Regions from separate parts of the Stenotrophomonas sp. 01N47 genome, predicted to be linked through region 1. Evidence: riboswitches for the same ligand, from Rfam matches in the RefSeq annotation. Region 1 holds a riboswitch; the other holds the start of a gene.

Region 1 (11,856 bases):
TCCCTTCCTGATGTTCACCGGCCAGGCCGAAGCGGCGCTGGCCCTGTACGCCGAAGCCTTCGCCGAATTCCGCCTGCTGGCCCTGCAGCGCCACCCGGACGGGGCGGGCCCGGGCGCGCCCGGGCAGGTCCGCCAGGCCATTTTCCTGCTCGGCGGCACCCACTACCTGTGCTTTGACAGCCTGGATGTGCACGACTTCACCTTCACGCCCTCGATGTCGCTGTTCGTCGAGTGTTCCGGCGCCGAATCATTCGAGCGTGCCGCGCGCGTGCTGGGTGACGGCGGGCACTGGCTGATGCCGGTGGGCGAGCAGGATTTCAGCAGCCGCTACGGCTGGGTGCAGGACCGCTTCGGCGTGTCGTGGCAGTTGAGCCTGGGGCAGATGCCCGACCCATGACGGCAAAGCATCCACGCATGGCGTGGATCTACTGGAAAACGAGAACGGCCCGCTTGCGCGGGCCGTTCTCATTTCCGATGCCGCGATGGCTTACGCCTCGACTTCATCATCCTTGTAGGCATCGACCGGGATGCAGGCACACATCACGTTCTTGTCGCCGTACACGTTGTCGACGCGGGCTACCGGCGGCCAGTACTTCTGCAGCTTCAGGCTCGGCAGCGGGAAGGCGGCCAGCTCGCGCGGGTAGGCGTGGGTCCACTCGCTGGCGGTCACGGCCGTGGCCGTGTGCGGGGCGTTCTTCAGCGGGTTGTCCTCGCGGTCCAGGCGGCCGTCTTCGATCGCGGTGATCTCTTCGCGGATCTGGATCATCGCGTCGATGAAGCGGTCCAGCTCGTGCAGCGATTCGCTTTCGGTCGGTTCGACCATCAGCGTGCCGGCCACCGGGAAGCTCAGGGTCGGAGCATGGAAGCCGAAGTCGATCAGGCGCTTGGCCACGTCTTCGGCACCGATGCCGCTGGTCTTCTCCAGCGGACGCACGTCCAGGATGCACTCGTGCGCGACCAGGCCGTTGCGACCGGTGTACAGGGTCTTGAAGTGCGGGGCCAGGCGCTTGGCGATGTAGTTGGCGTTGAGCTGGGCGACCTGGGTGGCCTTGCGCAGGCCCTCGGTGCCCATCATCGCGATGTACATCCAGCTGATCGGCAGGATCGAGGCGCTGCCGAAGCTGGCGGCGCTGACCATGCCGACCGGACCGTTGTCACCCAGCTTGCCCGGCAGGAACGGGGCAAGGTGCGACTTGACCGCACACGGGCCAACGCCCGGGCCGCCGCCGCCGTGCGGGATGCAGAAGGTCTTGTGCAGGTTCAGGTGCGAAACGTCCGAACCCCACTTGCCCGGCTTGGCCACGCCGACCAGGGCGTTCATGTTGGCCCCGTCGGTGTACACCTGGCCGCCATGCTTGTGGATGATCTCGCAGATCTCCACCACCTCTTCCTCGAACACGCCGTGCGTGGACGGGTAGGTCATCATGATCGCGGCCAGGCGGTCGCTGTACTTCTCGGCGTTGAGGCGGATGTCTTCGACGTCGACGTTGCCGTTGGCATCGGTCTTGGTGACCACGACCTTCATGCCGCACATCTGCGCCGAGGCCGGGTTGGTGCCATGCGCCGAATCCGGGATAAGGCAGATGTCACGGTGATCTTCGCCACGCGAGCGGTGGTAGGCGCGGATCGCCAGCAGGCCGGCGTATTCGCCCTGCGCACCGGAGTTCGGCTGCAGGCTGACGGCGTCGTAGCCGGTGCACTCGACCAGCATCGCTTCCAGCGAATCGATCAGTTCCTTGTAGCCCAGCGCCTGCTCGGCCGGCACCAGCGGGTGGATCTGCGAGAACTCCGGCCAGGTCACCGGAATCATTTCGGCGGTGGCGTTGAGCTTCATGGTGCACGAGCCCAGCGGGATCATCGTGCGGTCCATCGCCAGGTCCTTGTCGGCCAGCGAACGCAGGTAGCGCAGCAGTTCGTGCTCGCTGTGGTGGGTGTTGAACACCGGGTGGGTCAGGAACGCGGACTGGCGCAGCAGGCCGGCCGGCAGCGCATCGGCGGTGCTGGCATCAAGCGCGTCCACATCAACGGTGGCACCGAACAGCGCGCCTACGGCGACGATGTCGGCGCGGGTGGCGGTCTCGTCCAGGCTGACGCCGACCGAACTGCTGTCGATCGCACGCAGGTTGTAGCCGGCGGCACGGGCCTTGGCATGGATCGCGCCGGCGTCGACACCGGTGACGTGCAGCGTGTCGAAGAAGTCGGCACCGACCTGCACACCGGCAGTGCGCAGCGCGCTGGCCAGGATGGCGGCCAGGCGATGGGTGCGGCGGGCGATGCGGGTCAGGCCTTCCGGACCGTGGTAGACCGCATACATCGAGGCCATCACCGCCAGCAGCACCTGTGCGGTGCAGATGTTGGAGGTGGCCTTCTCGCGGCGGATGTGCTGTTCGCGGGTCTGCAGGGTCAGGCGGTAGGCCGGGTTGCCCTGTGCGTCGATCGAGACGCCGATCAAGCGGCCCGGCATCGAACGCTTGTAGGCGTCACGGCAGGCCATGAACGCAGCATGCGGGCCACCGAAGCCGAACGGCACGCCGAAACGCTGGCTGTTGCCGACCACGATGTCCGCACCCCATTCGCCCGGGGCCGCCAGCAGGGTCAGTGCCAGCAGGTCGGTGGCCACGGCCACCAGGCCGCCGCGCGCGTGCACGGCATCGACCAGTGCCTTGTAGTCGCCCACCTGGCCGAAGGTGTCCGGGTACTGCAGCAGCAGGCCGAAGGCTTCCGCTTCCAGCGCTTCGGCCGGGGTGCCCACGCGCAGCACGATGCCCATGGGCTCGGCGCGGGTGCGCAGCAGTTCCAGCGTCTGCGGGTGCACGGCGTCGTGCACGAAGAAGGTGTCCGACTTCGACTTGGCCGAGCGCTTGGCCAGGGTCATCGCTTCAGCGGCGGCCGTGGCTTCGTCCAGCAGCGAGGCGTTGGCGATTTCCATGCCGGTCAGGTCTGCGCACAGGGTCTGGAAGTTGATCAGCGCTTCCATGCGGCCCTGCGAGATTTCCGCCTGGTACGGGGTGTAGGCGGTGTACCAGGCCGGGTTTTCCAGGATGTTGCGCAGGATCACGTTCGGCGTGTGGGTACCGTAGTAGCCCTGGCCGATGAAGCTCCGCAGCACGGTGTTCTTGTCGGCGATCGCGCGGATCTTCGCCAGCGCCTGCACTTCGGTGATCGACTCCGGCAGCGCCAGCGGTGCCGGCGACTTGATCTTGGCCGGCACGATGGCATCGGTCATCGCATCCAGCGATGCGTGGCCGATGACGCCGAGCATCTGCGCGATCTCGGCATCGTTGGGGCCGATGTGGCGCTCGACGAACGCCGAATGGTGCTCGAGCTCACGCAGGGAAGGGGTGTTCTGGGACATGGCGAAGGATCCGTCAGGAAAGGGCACACGCACGGGCACAAGCCGCCGGTCGGCGGTCTGCGGGCGCCCCTCTGTCCTTTTGCCTGAGAGTTTAAAAGCGCGGAAAACCGCAGCTTCGTGCCCCTTCGGCGCCGGATCGAACCGGTCTCTCCAGAGTTCTGTTACGGGTGGTATCGGGCCTGAGCGATTACGGGCGTTGCGCCTTCGGCAGCGGTGACCTGCTTCTCCCACCGTGTTGCCCGCCGATTATAGCTCGTTGCCGGCGCCTGACGGTGGCCCGGGCGGGCCTCACGGGGCTGAATGGCCGATGGCCCGGGCGTGCGTTCTGTGCATCCGTGCATGGCATCGCGCGCATTCCCCACCTATGATGGTGGGATTCTCGTATTCATCTGGCGCCGTCCCTGCTGCAGGGGATCGGCGCCCGCCGTGCGTGTCATGCATGGCCCTGCCGGACGCTTGCCCGATGACCGCCGCCGTTGCTCCTTCCACCCGCCGCATGGCCCTGTTGCTCGCTGGCCTGGCCATGTTCGGTCCGTTCTCGATCGACACCATCTTTCCTGCGTTTCCGCAGCTGGCCCAGCGCCTGGCGGTGGACGAGGTGGCGGTGCAGCAGACCATCAGCGTCTACCTGCTGTTCTACGGCCTGATGAGCCTGGCCCATGGCCCGCTGTCCGATGCGTGGGGGCGCAAGCGGGTGATCCTCGGCGGCCTGGTGATCTTCGTCGGCGCCTCGGTGGGCTGTGCGTTGTCTACCGACCTGACCACGCTGCTGGCGTTCCGCGCACTGCAGGGCCTGTCGGCCGGCGTGGGCATGATCGTCGGCCGCGCGGTGATCCGCGATCTGTACCACGGCCACGACGCGCAGCGGCTGATGAGCCAGGTGTCGATGCTGTTTGGTATCGCCCCGGCCATCGCGCCGATCATCGGTGGCTGGATCCTGCTCAGCGGTGCCGGCTGGCCGCTGATCTTCTGGTTCCTGGTGGTATTCGCGCTGGTGCTGCTGGCGGCCACCGCGCGCTTCCTGCCGGAAACCCATCCGGTGGAGGCGCGGATCGCCCTGTCGCCACGCACGTTGCTGCGCGATTACGTGCGCATCGGCTTCAATCCGCGGTTCCTGCGCCTGGCCCTGGCCGGCAGCATCGGGTTCGGCGGCATCTTCCTGTACATCTCCTCGGCGCCGGCCATCGTGATGCAGCACCTGCATCTGGGTGAAGGTGGCTTTGCGTGGTTGTTCATTCCCACCATCGGCGGCATGACCACCGGTTCGTTCCTGTCCGGGCGCATGGCCGGGCACAGCACACCGACCCGGCAGGTCGCGCTCGGATTCACCCTGTGTGCGGTCTCTGCCGTGCTGAACATCGGCTACGTCACCCTGGCGCCGCAGTTCGCGCTGCCGTGGGCGGTGATGCCGATCTTCCTTGGCGGCATGGGCATGGCGCTGATCTTCCCGATCCTGGCGCTGGCGGTGCTGGACATGTATCCGCTGCAGCGCGGCCTGGCGTCGTCGCTGCAGGCGTTCGTGCAGCTGATGATCAGCACCGTGGTGGCTGGCGTGGTTTCGCCGCTGCTGCACAACAACCCGCTGCACCTGGCACTGGGACAGGCGGGCTTCTTCGCGGCTGGCTTCGTGTTCTGGTACTGGGAGCACCAGCGCGAGCGCGCATCAGAGGCAGCCGGCACGGCGCATTGAGCGTCGCGCAGGGGTAGGGCGCGTCATCACGCGCGGATCCGTTGTGGCGCTGCGGGCAGGGAGTAGGCTGGGGTTTCCAGCGAGCCGGTTCGTGGGTGCACGGCAGCCAGCCATTCCGATGTCGTCGCATGAGGTACCCGCATGGCTGCGCAGCAGACCTACCGCCTGTTCGAGGTGGCGCTGAAGGAGCGCCGCGTTATTTCTCCTTCCCTGGACCGCATGGTGTTCACCGGCGCCGACGTGGCGCGCATGAAGACCGAAGGCCCGGACCAGCGTATCAAGGTGTTTTTCCCCTTGCCCGGCCAGGACGCGCCGGACGTGCCCGGCGGCGAAGACTGGTATGCCCGTTACCGGGCACTGCCCGATGAGGCGCGGCCGCCGATGCGCACCTTTACCCTCCGCCAGCTGCGTGCCGGCGAGTGCGAGGTCGACGTCGACTTCGTGCTGCATGGCCAGACCGGACCGGCCTCGCGCTGGGCCACGCATGCACGGCCGGGCGACCGCGTGGTGCTGCTGGCCCCCGATGCCGACTGTGCGGACAGCAGCGAGGGCTGGGAATGGAAGCCGCCAGCCGGGGTAGGCCAGGTGCTGCTGGTGGCCGATGAGACCGCATTGCCGGCGGTGGCCGGCATCCTCGAGGAACTGGCCGGGCTGGCCGATCCGCCGCGCACGCTGGCCCTGCTGGAGATCGCCCAGGCCGGTGATGCGGTGCCATTGAAGGCCCCGGCCACGGCCGAACTGGTGTGGTTGCCACGCGGGCAGCAGGCCCATGGGCAGCGGTTGCTGCAGGCGGCGCAGGCGCGGCTGGCGGCGGCCTCGACCATGGCCGAGGCCGCCGAACTGGACGACATCGACGTCGACGCGCAGATCCTGTGGGAGCAGGCTGACACCAGCGCGGAGGGCGCGCTGTATGCCTGGGTAGCGGGCGAGGCCGGCGCGGTGATGGCGATCCGCCGGTATCTTCTGAAGGACTGTGGCCTGGATCGCCGCGCGATCACCTTCATGGGGTACTGGCGGAAGGGGCGGGTGCTGGACTGAGCCGCTACCGCACCGGCGTGAACCGGCATGCAGGGGGTGTGGGTTATCCTTGCGCCCCCGCAATGCAAGCCCCACTGATGTCGACCTCTTCCAAATCCCGCCGCGACCAGCGCCGTCGCCAGGAACAGCAGGCTGCCAACAAGGCCGCCGCCACCGCCTCGCCCGTCGAGCCGCATGCCGAACTGCGCGACACGCAGCGCACGCTGCTGGCCGGCGTCGTCCGCCGCGATGGCGAATGGGTGCTGGGCATGGATGGCCGCATCGCCGGCCAGAGCGAAAGTGCCGCCCAGGTGCTGGCGCTGATCATGCAGGCCGGTGAACTGCACGAACGGCAGGGCACACCGGTGCGTTTGATCTATTCGGATGCGCTGCGCGATGCGGCGCAGGCCGAAGCCAACGAGAAGGGGCAGACCTTCGAGGAATTCAAGGCCGCGCTGGCCGCGCAGCTGGCGGCGAAGAAGAGCAACTGATCGTCATCGCGGTAGCGCCGGGCCATGCCCGGCGGCTTTTCATTACGCGGCTGCGCTCGCCGGGCATGGCCCGGCGCTACCGAAACGGAAAAGGGCGGATCCTCGCGGATCCGCCCTTTTTTCATTTCGCCGCCGGTGCCGCGCTGGCCTGCCAACCGCACATCTGGCCTTCGTTCTGCTGTTTCAACCAGGCGTTGACCGGGCTGAAGTACTCGATCATCGGGCCGGCATCGAGCTTGTCCGAGCCGGTCAGTTCCTTCAGCGTGGCCTGCCACGGCTGGCTGGCGCCCTTGCTCAGCATCGCCCAGTACTTCTGGCCGGCTTCCTTGTTGCCGTAGAAGGTGCACTCGTGCAGCGGGCCCTTGAAGCCGGAGGCATCGCACAGGCCCTTGTAGAACTGGAACTGCAGGATGCGCGCCAGGAAGTAGCGGGTGTACGGGGTGTTGCCCGGCACGTGGTACTTGGCACCCGGATCAAAGAACTCCTCGCCACGGGCGCTGGCCGGTGCCACGCCCTGGTACTTGGCCTTCAGGTCCCACCAGGCCTTGTTGTAGTTGTCCGCGGTGATCGAACCATCGAACACGCCCCAGCGCCAGCGGTCGATCATCAGGCCGAACGGCAGGAACGACACACCCGACAGCGCCATGCGCATCTGGTTGTTGATGACCGCTTCGCGGCTCTCGGTCGGCGCGTCGACCAGCCCGATCGAGCTGAGGTACTTCGGCGTCATCGCCAGCACGATGGTGTCGCCGATCGCTTCATGGAAGCCATCGTTGGCACCGCCCTGGAACAGCGGCGGCAGCGGGTTGTAGGCCAGGTCGTAATAGATGTGGCCCAGTTCGTGGTAGATGGTGGTGAAGTTCTCTTCGTTGGGCTTGATGCACATCTTGGTGCGCACATCGCCTTCCATGTTCATGTCCCACGCACTGGCGTGGCAGACCACGTCGCGGTCATCGGGCTTGATGAACTGGGTCTTGTCCCAGTACGACTGCGGCAACGACGGCATGCCCAGCGATACGTAGAAGTCCTGTGCACGCTCGGTCATCTGCTTGGCGGTGCGCAGTTCGGCCTCGCGCTGCGCCTTGTACTGCGCGGCCACGTTCGCATCCTTGCCGGCCTTGGCCAGCGCCGCGCTCAGGTTGGTCTGGTACTGCTTCTCCAGCGCCGCGGTGATGTCCAGGCTGCCAGCGCCCGGGTACGGTTCCAGCTGGTCCCACAGGTTGGACCAGTCCTGCTGCCACATGTTGCCCATCAGGTGCGCGGCGATCAGGCCGTTGCCCACCTCGGCCTTGTCCTTGCCATAGGTCTTGTCCAGCTTGCCGCGCGCATAGCAGTGCAGCTGCTCGTACATCGGCTTGACCTGTTCCCACAGGCGATCGGTTTCCGGTCCGATCTGCTCCGGCGGCATGTCATAGCCACTGCGCCACATCTGCCCGGCATCGGTGAAGCCCATGCCCTTGGCACCTTCATTCACCAGGCCGACGAACTTCTGGTAATCACCGCGCATGCTCTTGGTGGTGCTGTGCCAGCCCTGCCAGGCATCGAGCTGCTGGTCATAGTCGCGGCTGCGCGCCAGCACCTGCTCCAGTTCGCCCAGCTGGCGGCAGGAGTTGGGATCGTTGGCGTCGGTGCAGTACTTGCCTGCGCCGTAGCTGCCTTCCATGCGGGTGGCGATCTGGGTCAGTTCGGCCAGCTTGGCCGGGTCGCGCGGCGCCGGCATCGACGACATCAGCTTCAGCAGGTGGATCGCGCGCTTGCTGTCTTCGCTCATCGGCTTGCCATCGAACTTGCCGGCCTGCTCGATCCAGCTGTTGAGCTGGGTCAGCGAACGCTCGTTGGCCTTGGCTGCGATGCGCTCTGAATCGCTGTTGATGTAGGTGGAGGACAGCCACTGCGCCGAGGTCATCTCCGGGTAGGCCGCCTTGAATTCGGCATTGATGCGGGCCACGAACTGGTCGGCGGTTTCGCCGGCCGGTGCGCTGCTGCTGGCGGTATCGGTGCCTGGGGCAGCTTCCTTCTTGCAGGCGGCCAGGGCCAGCGTAGCGGCGGCGACTGCCGCGGCCAGCAGGAGATGACGGTGTTTCACGGGCGATCCTTGGGTGGTGAACGACCGCCGAAGGCTAGTGGGCAGGCGTTGCCACCGCAAGTGGCGGAAGTCGGCCGGGCGGCGCCCAGGGACCGCGACATCGCATGCGCGCTGTCGCTCCCACGCTTCGCTGCGCGAAACGTGGGCCCCACTTACCAGCTCCCAGACCCCCGCCGCTTCGCGGCCGCCCCCTGACTCAGGGGGCTCTGCCCCAGACGCAATTCGGTGATGGCAGTAGATCCACGCCATGCGTGGATGAGATCTGTCAGAAATCGAGACTCAAATTCGGATCCGACCCCGTGCCGACCAACGGTCGGCACCCACCAACAGCAGCGGAAATCTGTCGAAGGCGGGGTGGGTCCGGTTGCGGGGGCGTGAGCGCCATGGATGGCGCGACCGAGCCTCCATGGACGGATTTACGGCGTCCCCCGCAACCGGACCCACCCCGCCTACCCACAGGAACCCCGCTGTTGCTGTTGCTTCGGCCGTTGCCGTTGCCTCTGCAGGTGCAGGGCTGCAAGCCCTGCCGAACAACCCTAACTCTCGCAGTTGGCGAACAGGTCGCGATCCCGCTCGTACAGCGAGGTCTTCACCTGCATCAGCCCCAGCACCGACGGGAACAGGTTGTCGTGGTCGGTGTAGCTGGCCGAGCGCTTGCGCACGCACTGCAGGTCCAGTCCACGGCTGCTGGCGAAACCCGGCGAGAACCACATCGTCATCGGCACCCGGGTCTGCTCGGCCGGTGCGATCGCGTACGGCACACCGTGCAGGTACAGGCCCTTTTCGCCTAGCGATTCGCCGTGGTCGGACAGGTAGATCATCGCCGTGTCGTAGTCCTGCAGGCCCTGCAGCGTGCCGATGGTCTTGCTCAGGAAATGATCGGTGTACAGCACGGCGTTGTCGTAACTGTTGGTGATCTCTTCGCGCGAGCAGCGACCAATGTCCTGGGTGTCACAGGTCGGGGTGAAGCGGCGGAAGGCGGCCGGGTAGCGCTCGAAATAGGCCGGGCCATGGTTGCCCAGCTGGTGCAGCACCACCACCCGGTCGCCCGGGCGCGCACGCACCTGCGTCGCCAGGTCCTGCAGCAGGATCTCGTCCATGCAACGGCCATCGGCACACAGCCCCGGCGTGGTCGCGTCCGACAGCGACTGGAAGTCCAGGCCCTCGCATACGCCCTTGCAACCGGACTGGTTGTCGCGCCACAGCGGCGCGATGCCCGCGCGGTTCAGTACATGCAGCAGCGACTGGTGCGCACGGATCTTCTTCTCGTCGTACTCGTGGCGTCCCCATGGCGAGAACAGGCAGGGCAGCGAGACCTCGGTGCTGGTACCGCAGGAGTGCATGTCCGGGAAATTGACCACCGCCGCCTGGGCCAGCTCCGGCGTGGTATTGCGGCCACCATTCAGGCCCCAGTTCTGTGCGCGCACCGTTTCGCCCATCACGATCACCAGCAGGCGAGGCTTGCTGGTCGCTGCGCGCGGGGTCGCCTTGGCATCGGTACCGATCGGCAGCTTCGGCGCGCGTTGCACCGGGTTGTCGCCGCGCAGGGCACGCGGCAGCCCCAGCAGCACATTGGCCGGCGTGGCCAGGTAGCGCACTTCGCGCTGGTTGCGCATCAGCGCCGACACATCCTGGAAGGACACCAGCGCGCCACCGAGTACGGTGACCGCAGCGACCAGCAGGAAGCCGATGCGCCACAGCAGGCTGCGGCCCCAGCTGCGGCGGCGCAGGTCAACGCGCCACAGCACCACCATCGGCAACACAGCCAGCAGCAGGACCGGCCACAGCAGCGACACCGTCATGAGTTCGCGGCTTTCCTTGGGGTCGGTAGCCAGCACGTTGCGCAGCATGTCCGCATCCAGATAGATGTGGTAACGGCTCATGTAGTGCGCGGCAAACGCGGTGACCAGCAGCAGCACGCTGATCACCACCTTGGCATTCCAGCGCCACACAAGGATGCCCAGCAGCACACCGTGCGCGCCCAGCAGCAGCAACAGCAGTGAAAGTGCATAGCGCAGGCTGCCCGGATGGCTGGCCATGGCGCTGTGCCAGAACAGGCCATTGCCGGCCACAGCGAAGAACAGGCTGGTCAGCACGATCAACGCTTCGGTGGACAGCTGTGGCCGCCATGCGCGGATGTTGGCCAGCGTGGGCAGACGGAAGGAGCGTTGGACCGATGCGTTCATGCAATCGCCTCCTGGCGGGCCGAGCGATCCAACTGGCGGCGGACCATCAGGTACAGGCCCAGCGACAGCAGCCAACAGATCAAGGCGGTGGCAACGTCATGCGAAAGGAAGTGGGCGCCGCGCAGCTGTTGGCCGATGCCGAACACCAGGCCGCTGCCGAGGCCGATCCACAGCCCAGCCCAACGCCAGGCGGGGCGCCACAGCAGCGCGAAGAAGTACAGGCACATCCATGCGTATCCCGCGCTTGCGTGGCCGGCGGGGAAGCAGGCGCGTGCGGCCATGCCGGTTGGGCGGCTGCTGAGAAGACCGACGAACGGGTCGTGTCCGCCATAGCGCAGCAGATCCCACGGGCAGTCCATCGGCACCAGCGACTTCAGCAGCGAGATCAGCCCGGTGCCGAGTGCCACGGCCACCACCACATACAGCAGCGCCCAACGCAGCGTGCGATCGTGGCCGCGGCGCCAGTGGTGGAAGCACAGCAGCATCGCCACCAGTGCCGCAGCGGTGCTCAGCCACTTGCCGGCCTTGTGCACCACCGAACGCGTCAGCCATGCATCCTGCAGCGCCCAGCGGCCGCCTTCCAGCCGGAACAGATGGTCGGCCAGCCACTGGTCGCCACCCAGGCCCATCAACACGGTGAACACCGCAATGCCGATGACAGAAGGCAGCCAAAGATGGGTAACGGCAAAACGCGACGCCAGCAGCGAGGGCGCAAAGGAGACTGCCGGGACAAGAGGGCGAGCGGGCATGCAGGGAAGGGGCCGTTACGGGAATCCGCGGCCATGCTCGTCACTGGCATGTCGGAGAAGGGTCGTACACGCGTTTGCGCCGGGTTAATCCGTGCCCGGCGCGCATCATCGTTCAGTCTTCTTCGTCGTTGGCGCCTGCACGCTCGGCATGGCAGGCCGCATCCCAGGCGGTGCCCGGAAGCAATTGCCAACGATTGCGATTGGCAACACCGATGTCGATGACCTGGGCCGGATCGACACAAGGGCTCATGGCCTTGTCCAGCACCAGCAACCAGCGCTTGT
Region 2 (11,856 bases), on a different contig from region 1:
CCGTCGTCGGCCGGGCCGAGCAGCACCGAGCGACGTTGTGCCTTGTTGTCCTTGTCGACGATGTGCACGTAGTTGCCTTGGCTGCCGAACTGCACGGCAGCATCGGGAATCAGCAGCGCGGGATGCTCACCCAGCTGCAGGCGCACATTGACGAACTGGTTGGGGAACAGCGCCTGGTCGGTGTTGTCGAACTGCGCGCGCAGCTTCAGCGTGCCGGTGGCGGTATCGATGCGGTTGTCGACGCTGGACAGGGTGCCGCTGGCGAGCTGCCGTCGTTCTTCGCGGTCCCAGCTTTCCACCGCCAGCGCCGGCTGCGCCTGCACCGCATCGAGCAGGGCGGGAAGCTCCGGCTCGGGCACGGTGAACAGCACGCTGATCGGCGCCGTCTGCGCCAGCGTGACCAGGCCTTCGGTATCGCTGGCGTGCACCAGGTTGCCTACGTCCAGCCGGCGCAGGCCGACACGGCCGCTGACCGGGGCGATGATGCGCGTGTACTGCAACTGCAGGCGTGCTTCGTCCACCGATGCCTGGTCGCTGAGGCGGCGCCCCTGCAGCTGCCGCACCTTGCTCTGCTGGTCGCTCAGTTCCTGTGCCGACACGTAGTTCTGTCGCTGCAGTTCGCGGTAGCGCTGCAGCTGGCGCTCGGCATTCTCCAGCTCGGCCATGTTCTGCTGCTGCGTACCCTGTGCGTGCGCAAGCTTCACTTGGTAGGGGCGGGGATCGATCTGTGCCAGCAGGTCGCCGGCGTTGACCTGCTGACCTTCCTGGAAATGCAGGCGCATCAGTTCGCCGTCCACGCGGCTGCGCACCACCACGCTGTGCAGCGGAGTGACCGTACCGACCGCCTTCATCCGCAGCACCAGCGGCTCGGCGCTGGCAAGGGCGATGCGTACCGGCACCGTCTTGCCGCTGCCGGCTTCGCCACTGCCCGCCTCGGCCCGCGGCCACAGCCACCACGCCAGGCCAGCGACAAGGGCAAGACCGGCAACGACCAGCAACAGGCGGGCACGACGTGAGCGGGAATTTTCGGCGACAGACATGGGCATCCTGCGCCCTGCGCGCACGCAGGGTCATGCGGGCCCGTCGGCACCACGAAGGGCCACGGGCAGCGGGGGAGGGGGATTGTCTGGCGGGGCCGCGGACGCGGCGTGGCTGGATGCCGTCGCGCGTGCGACGGGGCGCTAATGGTAGCGGTTTACGGGGGCCGTCGCCGCGTGACCTTGGTCATGCGACCCAACCAGAAATGCCGGCTGCCGGCTGGCAACCTGCTGGAATCTGCAGGCGTGCGCAGTGCTGCCGGCCAGCGGCCGGCACCACCGTCAAACGATCAATGCACTTCGTCGTGGTACACGAACTTGGGCATTTCCCAGCGGTAGTGGATGGCCAGCAGACGCACAGCGAAACCACCACCCAGGCAGCACAGGATCGCCGTAGCATCGGCCACGCCCCAGTGCAGCAACAGCAGATACACCGCACCGGTCAGCAGCGAGATGATGGCGTACAGCTCTTTCTGGAAGATCAACGGCACCTCGTTGCAGAGGATGTCGCGCAGCACGCCGCCGAAGGCGCCGGTGAGCATGCCGGCGATCAGCACGATCGGCAGTGCATGGCCGGCCTCGCGCGCGATCGAGCAGCCGATCAGGGTGAAGGCGATCAGGCCCAGGCCATCGAGCACCAGGAAGGTGCGGCGGAAGTGGTGCATCCAGCGCGCCACCCAGGTGGCGATCAGTGCGGCGCACACAGTGAAACCGAGGTACTCCGGGTGTTTCACCCAGCCCAGCGGATAGTGGCCAAGCAGGATGTCGCGCAGCGAGCCGCCGCCGAGGGCGGTGACACAGGCGATCATGACCACGCCGAACAGGTCCATGCGGCGGCGGCCGGCAGACAGGGCGCCGGTCATGGCTTCGGCGGAAATGGCGATCAGGTAGATGATGGACAGCAGCATGGGACAGGCTCCGGGCGCGGTGGGGCCGGCCATGCGCACATACCGCCACTGCCTGCGCAATGACGGGATGACGATGACCGGTGCCGCTCCCGCTGTCCTTTTGCCTGAGAGTTCAGCGGCGTGAGCCGCGTGCCCCTTCGGCGGATCGTCCCGGGCGTGCCCGGTGACCTCTCTCCAGCTCGGCGAGTCGAATGCATGGTTGGTGGGATTCCAGCCCACCGGCCTGAGCGATCATGGGAGCCTGCGCCTTCGGCGGGCGCCAGCGCGGCGCCTCTCTCCTGCATTCGGTCGCCAGTATATCCGCTGCAGTGCAGCACGGCATAATCCGGCCATGGATTCGCCCTCCCGCCCGTGGTTCCTGTACCTGCTCGAATGCCGAGACGGCAGCTATTACGCCGGCATCAGCACCGACGTGCAGGCCCGTTTTGCTGCCCATCAGGCCGGCAAGGGGGCCCGCTACACCCGGTCGCGGCCACCACTGCGGGTCCTGGCGGTGCGCGAGTACCCGGACCGGGCAGCGGCCTCACGTGCCGAATGGGAGCTCAAGCGGCAGCCGCGCGAACGCAAACTGGCGTGGCTGTTGCAGTAGATCCACGCCATGCGTGGATGGGGCGCATCCGGCCATGCCATGATCGCCCAGCCCTCAGCGCTGGAGACCCGGATGTCCACCGTTGCCCTGTTGTTCGCACTTTCCGCAGCAGCAAGCCCTGCCGCCGACGCCGCCACGATCGCAGCCATCGAAGCCACCTGCCATGACTACGTGGATGGCCAGCTGGAGGCCGACCCGCAGCGCGTCGCCCGTTCCCTGCATCCGGACCTGGCCAAACGTGCGGTGCTCGGTGATACACCGGACGAACGCCTGGGCCTGCGCCGGATGTCGAAGGAAGAGCTGGTTGCGTTGACGAAGCAGGGCGCGTTGAAGACCCCGAAAGATCAATGGGATCGCCGCTGCACGGTGCTGGACGTGACCGGCAACGCCGCATCGGTGCGGCTGGAAACCCCGTGGTTCGTCGACTACTTCCACATGGGCCGCTTCGAGCAGCGCTGGGTCATCGTCAACGCGCTGTGGTACCCGAAGCCGAAGTAGAGCCACGCCATGCGTGGCTGCGCTCCATGCAGCCTGCATAGAAATTCATCCACGCATGGCGTGGATCAACTGTGTCGGTCGAGAGGTCACCCACGGCAGTACCTACCGCTTCGGTCGCCGGTCTTCGCGGTCGTCGCCGAAGATGATCCGCGCGCTGCGCTGGTAGCTCCAGTACGCCACCGCCCAGTTCAACAGCACCACGACGCGGTTGCGGAACCCGATCAGGAAGAACACGTGCGCGGCCAGCCAGAACCACCAGGCCAGCACGCCGGACAGCTGCAGCTTGCCCAGGTGCACGATCGCGGCCATGCGGCCGATGGTGGCCAGGTTGCCGAAGTCGGCGTACTTGAACGGCCCGGGTGCTGCCTTGCCATGCAGGCGCGCGCGAATCACGTCCGCCACGTACTTGCCCATCTGCTTGGCGGCAGGCGCAACGCCCGGTACCGGCTTGCCGTTGGCCTGGTTCAGTGCGGCCAGATCGCCGGCCACGAACAGTTCCGGGTGACCAGGCAGGGTCAGGTCGGGCTGCACCTGCACGCGACCGGCGCGGTCCAGCGGCACGTCCAGCGTGCGCGCCAGCGGTGAGGCGGCCACGCCGGCGGCCCAGACCACGGTGCGCGCGGGCACGAACTGGTCGCCCAGCTTGAAGCCCTGTCCATCGATGTGGCTCACCGGCGTCCCGGTCATCACTTCCACGCCCAGCTTTTCCAGCTGCCGGCGTGCCTTCAGCGAAAGCACTTCGGGGAAGGTGGACAGCACGCGCGGACCGGCCTCGACCAGCCGCACCTTGGCGCTGGCCGGATCGATGTGGCGGAATTCATTGCGCAGCGTATGCCGGGCGATTTCCGCGAGGGTGCCGGCCAGCTCGACCCCGGTCGGTCCCCCCCCCACCACGGCAAAGCTCAGCCATGCCGCCTTCTTTTCCGGGTCCGGTTCGGCTTCGGCGCGTTCGAACGCCAGCAGCAGTTTGCGGCGCAGGGCGATGGCATCGTCCAGGGTCTTCAGGCCGGGCGCATCGTCCGCCCATTCGTCGTGGCCGAAGTAGGCGTGGGTGGCGCCTGTGGCCAGCAGCAGGCTGTCGTAGTCCAGCGTGCTGCCATCGGCCATGCGCACCTGGCGGGCCTGCTTGTCGATGGCCACCACTTCGCCCAGCCGCACCTCCACGTTGCGCTGGTGGCCGAGGATGTGGCGCAGCGGTGCGGCGATATCCGGAGCGGACAGCCCAGCGGTGGCCACCTGGTAAAGCAGCGGCTGGAACAGGTGGTGGTTGCGACGGTCGACCAGGGTGATGCGTATGCGTTCGCGGGCCAGCGCACGGGTGGCCCACAGGCCGGCGAAACCGCCGCCGACAACGACCAGGTGGGGGACGCGATCACGACTCATCGACTCACTCCAGGGGGGCATGGGGGAAGTGCCTGGCATCTTCGCACGGCCGCTCCTTGTCACGTCAGCGTGCATCGGGATCGGCGATACTCGGGTTCAGGCAACTGCCCGTGAGGAGTCCATGAGCGAACCGGAAAAGCGCATCGCCCTGTTGATCGACGCCGACAATGCACCGGCCTCGAAGATCGACGAAGTCCTGGCCGAGGTCGCGCGCTACGGTGTGGCCAACGTCCGCCGTGCCTACGGCAACTGGAAGAGCCCACGACTGAAGGGCTGGGAGGCGGTGCTGCACGAGTACGCGATCCGCCCGATCCAGCAGTTCGCCTACAGCAAGGGCAAGAACGCGTCGGACATGGCGATGGTGATCGACGCGATGGATCTGCTGTACGCGCGCAACCTCGATGGTTTCGCGATCGTGTCCAGCGATGCCGACTTCACCCCGATGGTGATGCGCCTGCTGACCGATGGCGTGAAGGTGTATGGCTTCGGCGAAAAGAAAACGCCGGAACCCTTCGTCAACGCGTGCTCGAAGTTCACCTACCTCGAAGCGTTGGGCCAGACCCACGCCAGCGTGCAGGATGTGGAGCAGGCAGCGAACGAACAATCATCGAACGGACAGGCGCCCAGCGAGCAGGCCACCAGCGATGATGCGCGCCCACGCAAGAGCGGGGCGGAGATGCGCAGCGATACGCGTCTGGTGAAGATGCTGCGCCGTGCGGTGTCCTCGGCAGAAGGCGAGGATGGCTGGTCGCACCTGGGCCCGGTCGGCAGCCAGATCGGCAACCAGGCCTCGTTCGATCCGCGCAACTACGGTTACGGCAAACTAAGTGACCTGCTGGCGGCGATCGGTTTGTTCGAACTGAAGAAGGACGGTAAGTCCTCCTACGTACGCGCGCTGCCGAAGAAGAACCGGTAGCGCCGGGCGTTGCCCAGCGTGTGCCGGTCGCGCAGCACTGCAGAAGACATGGTGTGGCTACAGCGTACGTGCGCTGGAGCCGGCGTAGCCTTCCGCAAATCCGTTGGCGAAGTCTTCAACGCCATTGAAGGCCAGCAGCAACACGCCGGCGCACAGCAGCATGTTGCGGTTCGAGCGCCGGTACCCGAGCACCAGCATCACCAGTCCTGCTGCCAGAAGCGTGTAGTTCACTGCATCCCATGCGGTCATGTCGTCTCTCCCTGTGGATGGGCGTATCGTAGCGGCTCCGCGCCATCGCGGCGCACTGCTGCACGCAAGGAAACCCGCATGTTGAAGATCTGGGGCCGCCGCAATTCCAGCAACGTCCGCAAGGTGCTGTGGTGCGCCGAGGAAATCGGCCTGCCGTACGAGTCCATCGAAGTGGGTGGCAGCCACGGTGGCACGCAGTCGCCGGAGTACGTGGCGATGAATCCGAACGGCCTGGTGCCGGTGATCGAAGACCACGGCCTGCCGCTGTGGGAGTCGAACACCATCGTGCGCTACCTCAGTGCGCGCTATTCGCTGGGCACGCTGTATGCCGAAGATCCGATGGAGCGCGCCCAGGCCGAGAAGTGGATGGACTGGAGCACCTCGCGGATGGCGCCCCTGTACTCCGAACTGATCTGGGGCATCATGCGCACCGCACCGGCCGACCGCGATGAGGCGCGCATCAATGCGGCGATCGTGCGCGCCGGTGATTTCCTGGCGCTGCCCAACGCAACCCTGGCCAAGCAGCCGTGGCTGTCGGGCGACACGTTCGCCATGGGTGACATCGCGCTGGGCTCGTTGATCTACGCCTGGTTCGAACTTCCGATCCAGCGCCCGGACCTGCCGCACCTGGCCGAGTGGTATGCACGCCTGCGCGAACGCCCGGCGTACCAGCGCGGCGTGATGTCACCGATGACGTAAGCGAAGGCGCGACGTTCGGGGGCAGAGCCCTTTTCTGCGGGGATCCGACCTCAAGCCATCGGGGCCGGATCCCACCCGGCAGCGGGTGGGCTCTGACCCCAGCGCATTGTCCTCAGTACAGATCCGTCGGATCCACATCCAGCGACCAGCGCACCTTGCGTGCCTCCGGCAGCGCGTACAACTGCGGCACCAGCTGTGCCAGCACCCCGTGCAGGGGGGGGCGCTGCGCCGCTGACAACAACAACTGCGTGCGCTGGTAGCCGGCACGCCTTGGCATCGGCGCCGGCATCGGCCCGAAGGCCTCCACCATGTCCTGTTCCCCCAGCAGTTTCCGCGCAGCGAGCAGGAACGCGTTGGCGTGCTCGACCTGCTGCGCTTCGGCACGCATCAATGCCAGGTGCGCGAAGGGCGGGAACCCGGCTGCCTGGCGCTGGTTGAGTTCGGCCTGCGCGAACGGGTGGTAACCACCGTTGACCAGCGTCTCCAGCAGCGGATGCCCCGGATGATGGGTCTGCAGCCACACTTCACCCGGATCGCGCGCGCGACCGGCGCGGCCGGCTACCTGGATCAGCTGCTGCGCCAGTTTTTCGCTGGCGCGGAAATCGGCCGAGAACAGGCCTTCGTCGATGCCCACCACCACCACCAGCGTCAGCTTGGGCAGGTCGTGGCCCTTGGCCAGGATCTGCGTGCCGACCAGGATGCCGGGCTCGTTGCCAAGCTTGGCCAGCTGCTGCTCCAGTGCATCGCGGCGGGCGGTGGTGCCACGGTCGATGCGCACCACCGGGAAATCGGCGAAGGCACTGACCAAGTGTTCTTCCAGTCGCTCGGTGCCGATGCCCTGTGGCTGCAGCGCCAGGCTGCCACAGGCGGGGCAGGCCAGTGGTGCCGGCTGCCGCGCACCGCAGTGGTGGCATTGCAGGCGACGGCCACCGCCATGCACGGTCATCGGTGCATCGCAGCGGTTGCAGGGTGCGGTCCAGCCGCAGTCGTGGCACAGCAGCACCGGTGCATAGCCGCGGCGGTTCTTGAACACCAGCACCTGCTGGCCACGCTGCAGGTGTTCGCCGATGCCGGCCAGCACGTCGGCGGAAAGACCATCGCGCAGCGGACGCTTGCGGACATCGAGGATGCGCACGCGCGGTGGTCGGGCATCGCCGGCACGCTGCTTCAGGCGCAGGTGCGCATAGCGGCCGGCGTAGGCGTTGTGCAGGGTTTCCAATGAGGGCGTGGCGCTGCCCAGCAGTACCGGAACGCCCTGCGCCTTGGCCCGCACCAGAGCGAAATCGCGTGCGTGGTAGCGGATGCCATCCTGTTGCTTGTAGCTGCCGTCATGCTCTTCGTCCACGATCAGCAGGCCGGGCTGCGGCAGCGGAATGAACACCGCCGAGCGCGTACCCACGATCACCCGTGCTTCGCCGCGCGAGGCCGCGGCCCAGACCCGCGCGCGCTCGTTGTCGGTCAGCCCCGAGTGCAGCGCGTGCACGGCAATGCCGAGACGGCCGCGGAAGCGTGCCAGGGTCTGCGGGGTCAGGCCGATCTCGGGCACCAGCACCAAGGCCTGCTTGCCCTGCGCCAGGCAATGGATGATCGCCTGCAGGTAGACCTCGGTCTTGCCGCTGCCGGTCACCCCGTCCAGCAGGAATGCCTGGAAGCTTTCGGTGGCGGTGATCGCGGCCACGGCCTCGGCCTGCTCCGGATTGAGGGTGGGGCCGGGCAGGGGCTGGGCGTGCTGCGGCGCCACGCTCAGGGCGATGCGCTCGGCCAGGTCGCGCTTGCCCAGGCTGCGTGCGGCCACCCGCCAGTCCTGCATGCGTGCGGACAGGACATCTTCGTCCACCACGGCTTCGGCCAGCAGCTCGGCCAATTGCCGTGGACGGCTGCCGGCGCGCAGCTTCTCGCGCTGGGCATGGCCTTCGGCTGTCAGCTGCCAGCCCCAGTGATGGGTGTCGGGCAGCGGTTCGCCATGCCGCAGCGGGCCGGGCAGGGCGGTGCTCAGTACTTCGCCCAAGGGGGCGTGGGTATAGCGGGCCAGCCACTGCAGGCTCTGCCACAACTCGCCCTGCAACAGCGGTGTCGTGTCACACCAGGCCAGTGCCTGGCGCAGCCCCTGGCTGTCCTCCCCCTGCCCATGCCCTGCCACCACGCCGATCAGTTCGCGGTTGCCGAACGGCACCTTCAGCCGGCAGCCGACCGCTACCGACGGGCCTTCGCCCTGCGGTGGCAGGTAGTCGAACAGGCGCGGCAGGGGCACGGGCAGGGCAACCTGCAGGGTCGGGACAGGGCCGGATTCAGGGGCAAGCATCGGGTCAGTGTAACGGCCCATGCGAGGGCGCATGGCAGTGGCAGATGCGACTGCCATGCCCTCCGGCGAATCATAAATGTCACCTAAATATCGGTGTCTATTGGAGATTCAGTCTTATCCACATCTTCTGTGGATAAGTCTGTGCGTTAGCGGCTCATGGCGCCGTATGAGGCCGATGGCGACGGCCTCACGCTTCGGTTGGTCAAAAAATAGCCACACTTTAAAAGTAATAAAAATCAACAACTTAAGTGTGAAACATTGCTGAAACAGGGTGAATTCAGCCATTCACGCAGGAATCGCCCGGTTCCCGCGTGGTGCTGTGCACAACCTGCAGCAGAAAGCGTCTGCAATCGCAAGTCCTGCCGGGCAGCGATGGGCTGCCGCTATCATGCCGGCAGACCTTTGGAGTGACCGATGACGGCTGTGCCCGCCCCTGTTTCCTCGACCGCGGCCGGCGCGCTGTCGGCATTTCTGCGTGGCGTCGAACGCCGTGCCCTGGTCGTGGCCGAACTGCAGTGCGGTGACCCCGCCCGTGCCGAACAGACGCTGGTGGCGGTGATGCGCGCCTTCGCCGCGGTCGCCAGCGACCTGCCGATGGCGCAGTGGCCCAGCCGCTTCTGGACCCTGCTGGGCCAGCGCCAGGCGCTGCGCGAGCCCGCCACCGGTCAGTGGCCGCCTTCGCTGGCCGCGCTGGGCGAGATGGCACCCTTGCCGCGGCTGGCCCTGCTGCTGCGGGTGGGGGGCAGCCTGGACGAAGGCATCGCCACCCGCGTTCTGGATGTCGACGAGGAAGGCTATCAGCGCCTGTTGGCCACGGCCTGCCCACGCGATGCCGATGGCCAGCCCGACGCCGCTGCATGGCGCGCTCTGGCCGAACAGGTGCAGCTGCGTGTCCGCGACCTGCCGGCCAAGCGCCTGCAGCAGCTGCAGCAGCCGTCCGCGCCAGCGGCCAACAACCAGGCACCCGCTTCCAGTTGGCGTGCGCCGCCGCGCGACGAACGCGCATCTACAAGCGGCAAGCGTCGCCGCCCCAATGCCAAGCCGCGCTGGCGTGGCCCGGTGATCCTGTTGATCACCGTGGCGGTGCTGCTGCTGGCTGCGTTGGGCTGGCGCCATTGGCAGGGCCGTGCGCTGACTGCCGATGGCCCCCTGCCCGAAGGCGTGGTGGGTGAGGCCGGGCCGGTCACCGTCGAGGCGCTGCCCGCCAGCGATGTCCGCCCTGCTGCGGGTAGCGATGCGCAGGCCAGCGAAGATGCCGCGATGCTGGCCGACCGCGATTACCCGCTGCTGGCCGAGGCCGACATGCATGCCTGGAGTGCCGCCGGTGGCCCGTTGCCGGTGGACGAATCACAACCCAAGCCGACCCACCCGGAACCGGTCGGCGCAGCGCTGGAAACCTCTGCTGCCGATGAATAAGCTCCTCTTCGCCGGCCTGCTGCTGGCCCTGCCGCTGTCGCTGGCGGCCGCTCCGCAATCAGTGAACGTGCCGCTGCCCGCACCGTCGGCAACACCATCGGCCGCGCCCACTGCGGCGGCGGCATTCGCGCAACTCGATCCCGCCCAGCAACGCCAGCGTCGCAGCGACTACGCCGCGTGGCGCGCCCTGCCGGAGGGTGAGCGCGAACGCATCCGCCAGGCCGCCAGCCGCTTCGCCGCGTTGCCGGCCGACCAGCAGCAACGGCTGCGCGCGCAGTTCCAGGCACAGGACCAGGCTTTCCGCGAAGGCTGGCGGCTGGGCCCGCAACTGGGCGCCGAGTTCCCCAAGCTGCACGGCCTGTTCGGCTTCGTACCGCCGCAACAGCGCGATGCCGTGCTTGCCGTGCTGCGCCAGTTGAGTCCGTCGCAGTTGGTGCAGCTGGCCTTGGTCGCCCAGCGCACGCCGCCGCAGGAACGCGACAGCGTACGCAGCGCATTCCTGACGATCCCCGCCGCCGAACGCGACACCTGGCTGAAGCGCCAGGCCGGGCAGTAAGCAACAATGGGAGCGAGAGAATTAAGTCGTTTTTTGGCTCGACTGTGCCGGATACGACTTAATTCCCTCCGTCCCCTTTATGGGGCAGTCATGGGAATGACCGCCCAGCGCGCGTAAGATGGCCGGCCGCAACCCGGTGCCTGTGCCCTTCGCGCGCAACCGTAGTTCGCGTCAAGCACCTTATGTCTACTGCAACCTCCACGCCGCGCTTCAGCAAGGAAGTCGGCGCTACCGGTCTGCTTGCCCTGCCGCTTGTGCTCGGGCACGTCTCCACCGGTCTGATCTCCTTCGTCGACAACGTGATTGCCGGCCACCATGCGACATCCACCCTGGCCGCAGTGACCATCGGCACTGCGCTGCTGTGGCTGCCGATGCTGATCCCGATCGGCACGCTGATATCGCTCACCGCCTCGGTGTCGCAGCTGCATGGCGCCGGCCGTGAGCGCGAGATCGGCCCGCTGTTCCGGCAGGCGCTGTGGCTGGCGCTGGGCCTGGGCCTGATCATGTTCACCTTCCTCACCGTGGTGCCGCCGCTGCTGCCGGCATTCGGCATCGCCCCGGACATCGTGCCCGGCGCAACGGCCTTTCTGCATGCAGTGCGCTGGGGGGGCCCGGCGCTGACGCTGTACTTCTGCATGCGCTATCTCAGTGAAGGCATGCATTGGACGCTGCCGACCATGCTGCTCGGTTTTGGTGGCCTGCTGGTGCTGGCGCCGATGGGGTACGTGCTGGCCAACGGCAAGCTGGGCTTCCCGGAAATGGGCGCTGAAGGCCTGGGCATCGCCTCGGCGGTGATGATGTGGCTGCAGGCGATCGCCTTCGGTACCTACCTGTGGTTCACCAAGCGCTTTGCCCACCTGCAGCTGTTCTCGCATTTCGAGGGTCCGCGCTGGAAAGCGATCTGGGACCTGCTGCGCACCGGCCTGCCGATCGGCATCACCGTGCTGATGGAAGGTGGCCTGTTCATCGTCACCGCATTGTTGATTGGTCGCCTGGGCGCCAATGAAGCGGCCGCGCACCAGATCGCGATCAACGTGGCGCAGCTGTGCTTCATGATCCCGATGGGCGTGGCCGAGGCGACCACCGTGCGGGTCGGCCATGCGGTTGGCCGTGGTGATGGCTTCGGCGTGCGTCGTGCGGCGTGGGCCGGCTACGCGATCATCATGGGGACGCAGACGCTGTCGGCCGCCGCACTGCTGTTCGGCCACGACGCCATCGTCGGCGTCTACACCAACGACCTGGCCGTGGCCGGTCTGGCTTCCACCCTGCTGCTGTACGCGGCCACCTTCCAGTTCCCCGATGG

Evidence for each region. A riboswitch is a leader RNA that binds a small molecule or an ion and turns the genes downstream of it on or off. The one in region 1 is predicted to bind glycine.
Region 2: it holds a riboswitch for glycine, as region 1 does, so the genes downstream of both, AC1DKR_RS13875 (trimeric intracellular cation channel family protein) here and gcvP (aminomethyl-transferring glycine dehydrogenase) in region 1, are expected to answer to the same signal.

What each region holds. Positions count from the first base shown of each region.
Region 1 is NZ_JBFTQU010000004.1:79,499-91,354, forward strand. It holds gene AC1DKR_RS08500 (VOC family protein) at 1-397, shown strand, start outside; gene gcvP (aminomethyl-transferring glycine dehydrogenase) at 488-3,355, opposite strand; glycine riboswitch at 3,417-3,519, opposite strand; gene AC1DKR_RS08510 (multidrug effflux MFS transporter) at 3,819-5,045, shown strand; gene AC1DKR_RS08515 (siderophore-interacting protein) at 5,187-6,083, shown strand; gene AC1DKR_RS08520 (hypothetical protein) at 6,161-6,553, shown strand; gene AC1DKR_RS08525 (M2 family metallopeptidase) at 6,675-8,639, opposite strand; gene AC1DKR_RS08530 (phosphoethanolamine transferase) at 9,176-10,825, opposite strand; gene AC1DKR_RS08535 (phosphatase PAP2 family protein) at 10,822-11,574, opposite strand; gene AC1DKR_RS08540 (ArnT family glycosyltransferase) at 11,687-11,856, opposite strand, start outside.
Region 2 is NZ_JBFTQU010000006.1:64,387-76,242, reverse strand. It holds gene AC1DKR_RS13880 (MdtA/MuxA family multidrug efflux RND transporter periplasmic adaptor subunit) at 1-1,040, opposite strand, end outside; gene AC1DKR_RS13875 (trimeric intracellular cation channel family protein) at 1,328-1,945, opposite strand; glycine riboswitch at 2,030-2,133, opposite strand; glycine riboswitch at 2,147-2,236, opposite strand; gene AC1DKR_RS13870 (GIY-YIG nuclease family protein) at 2,277-2,534, shown strand; gene AC1DKR_RS13865 (nuclear transport factor 2 family protein) at 2,607-3,032, shown strand; gene AC1DKR_RS13860 (NAD(P)/FAD-dependent oxidoreductase) at 3,135-4,415, opposite strand; gene AC1DKR_RS13855 (NYN domain-containing protein) at 4,537-5,331, shown strand; gene AC1DKR_RS13850 (hypothetical protein) at 5,389-5,580, opposite strand; gene AC1DKR_RS13845 (glutathione S-transferase family protein) at 5,659-6,279, shown strand; gene AC1DKR_RS13840 (primosomal protein N') at 6,392-8,581, opposite strand; gene AC1DKR_RS13835 (hypothetical protein) at 8,996-9,997, shown strand; gene AC1DKR_RS13830 (DUF3106 domain-containing protein) at 9,990-10,553, shown strand; gene AC1DKR_RS13825 (MATE family efflux transporter) at 10,736-11,856, shown strand, end outside.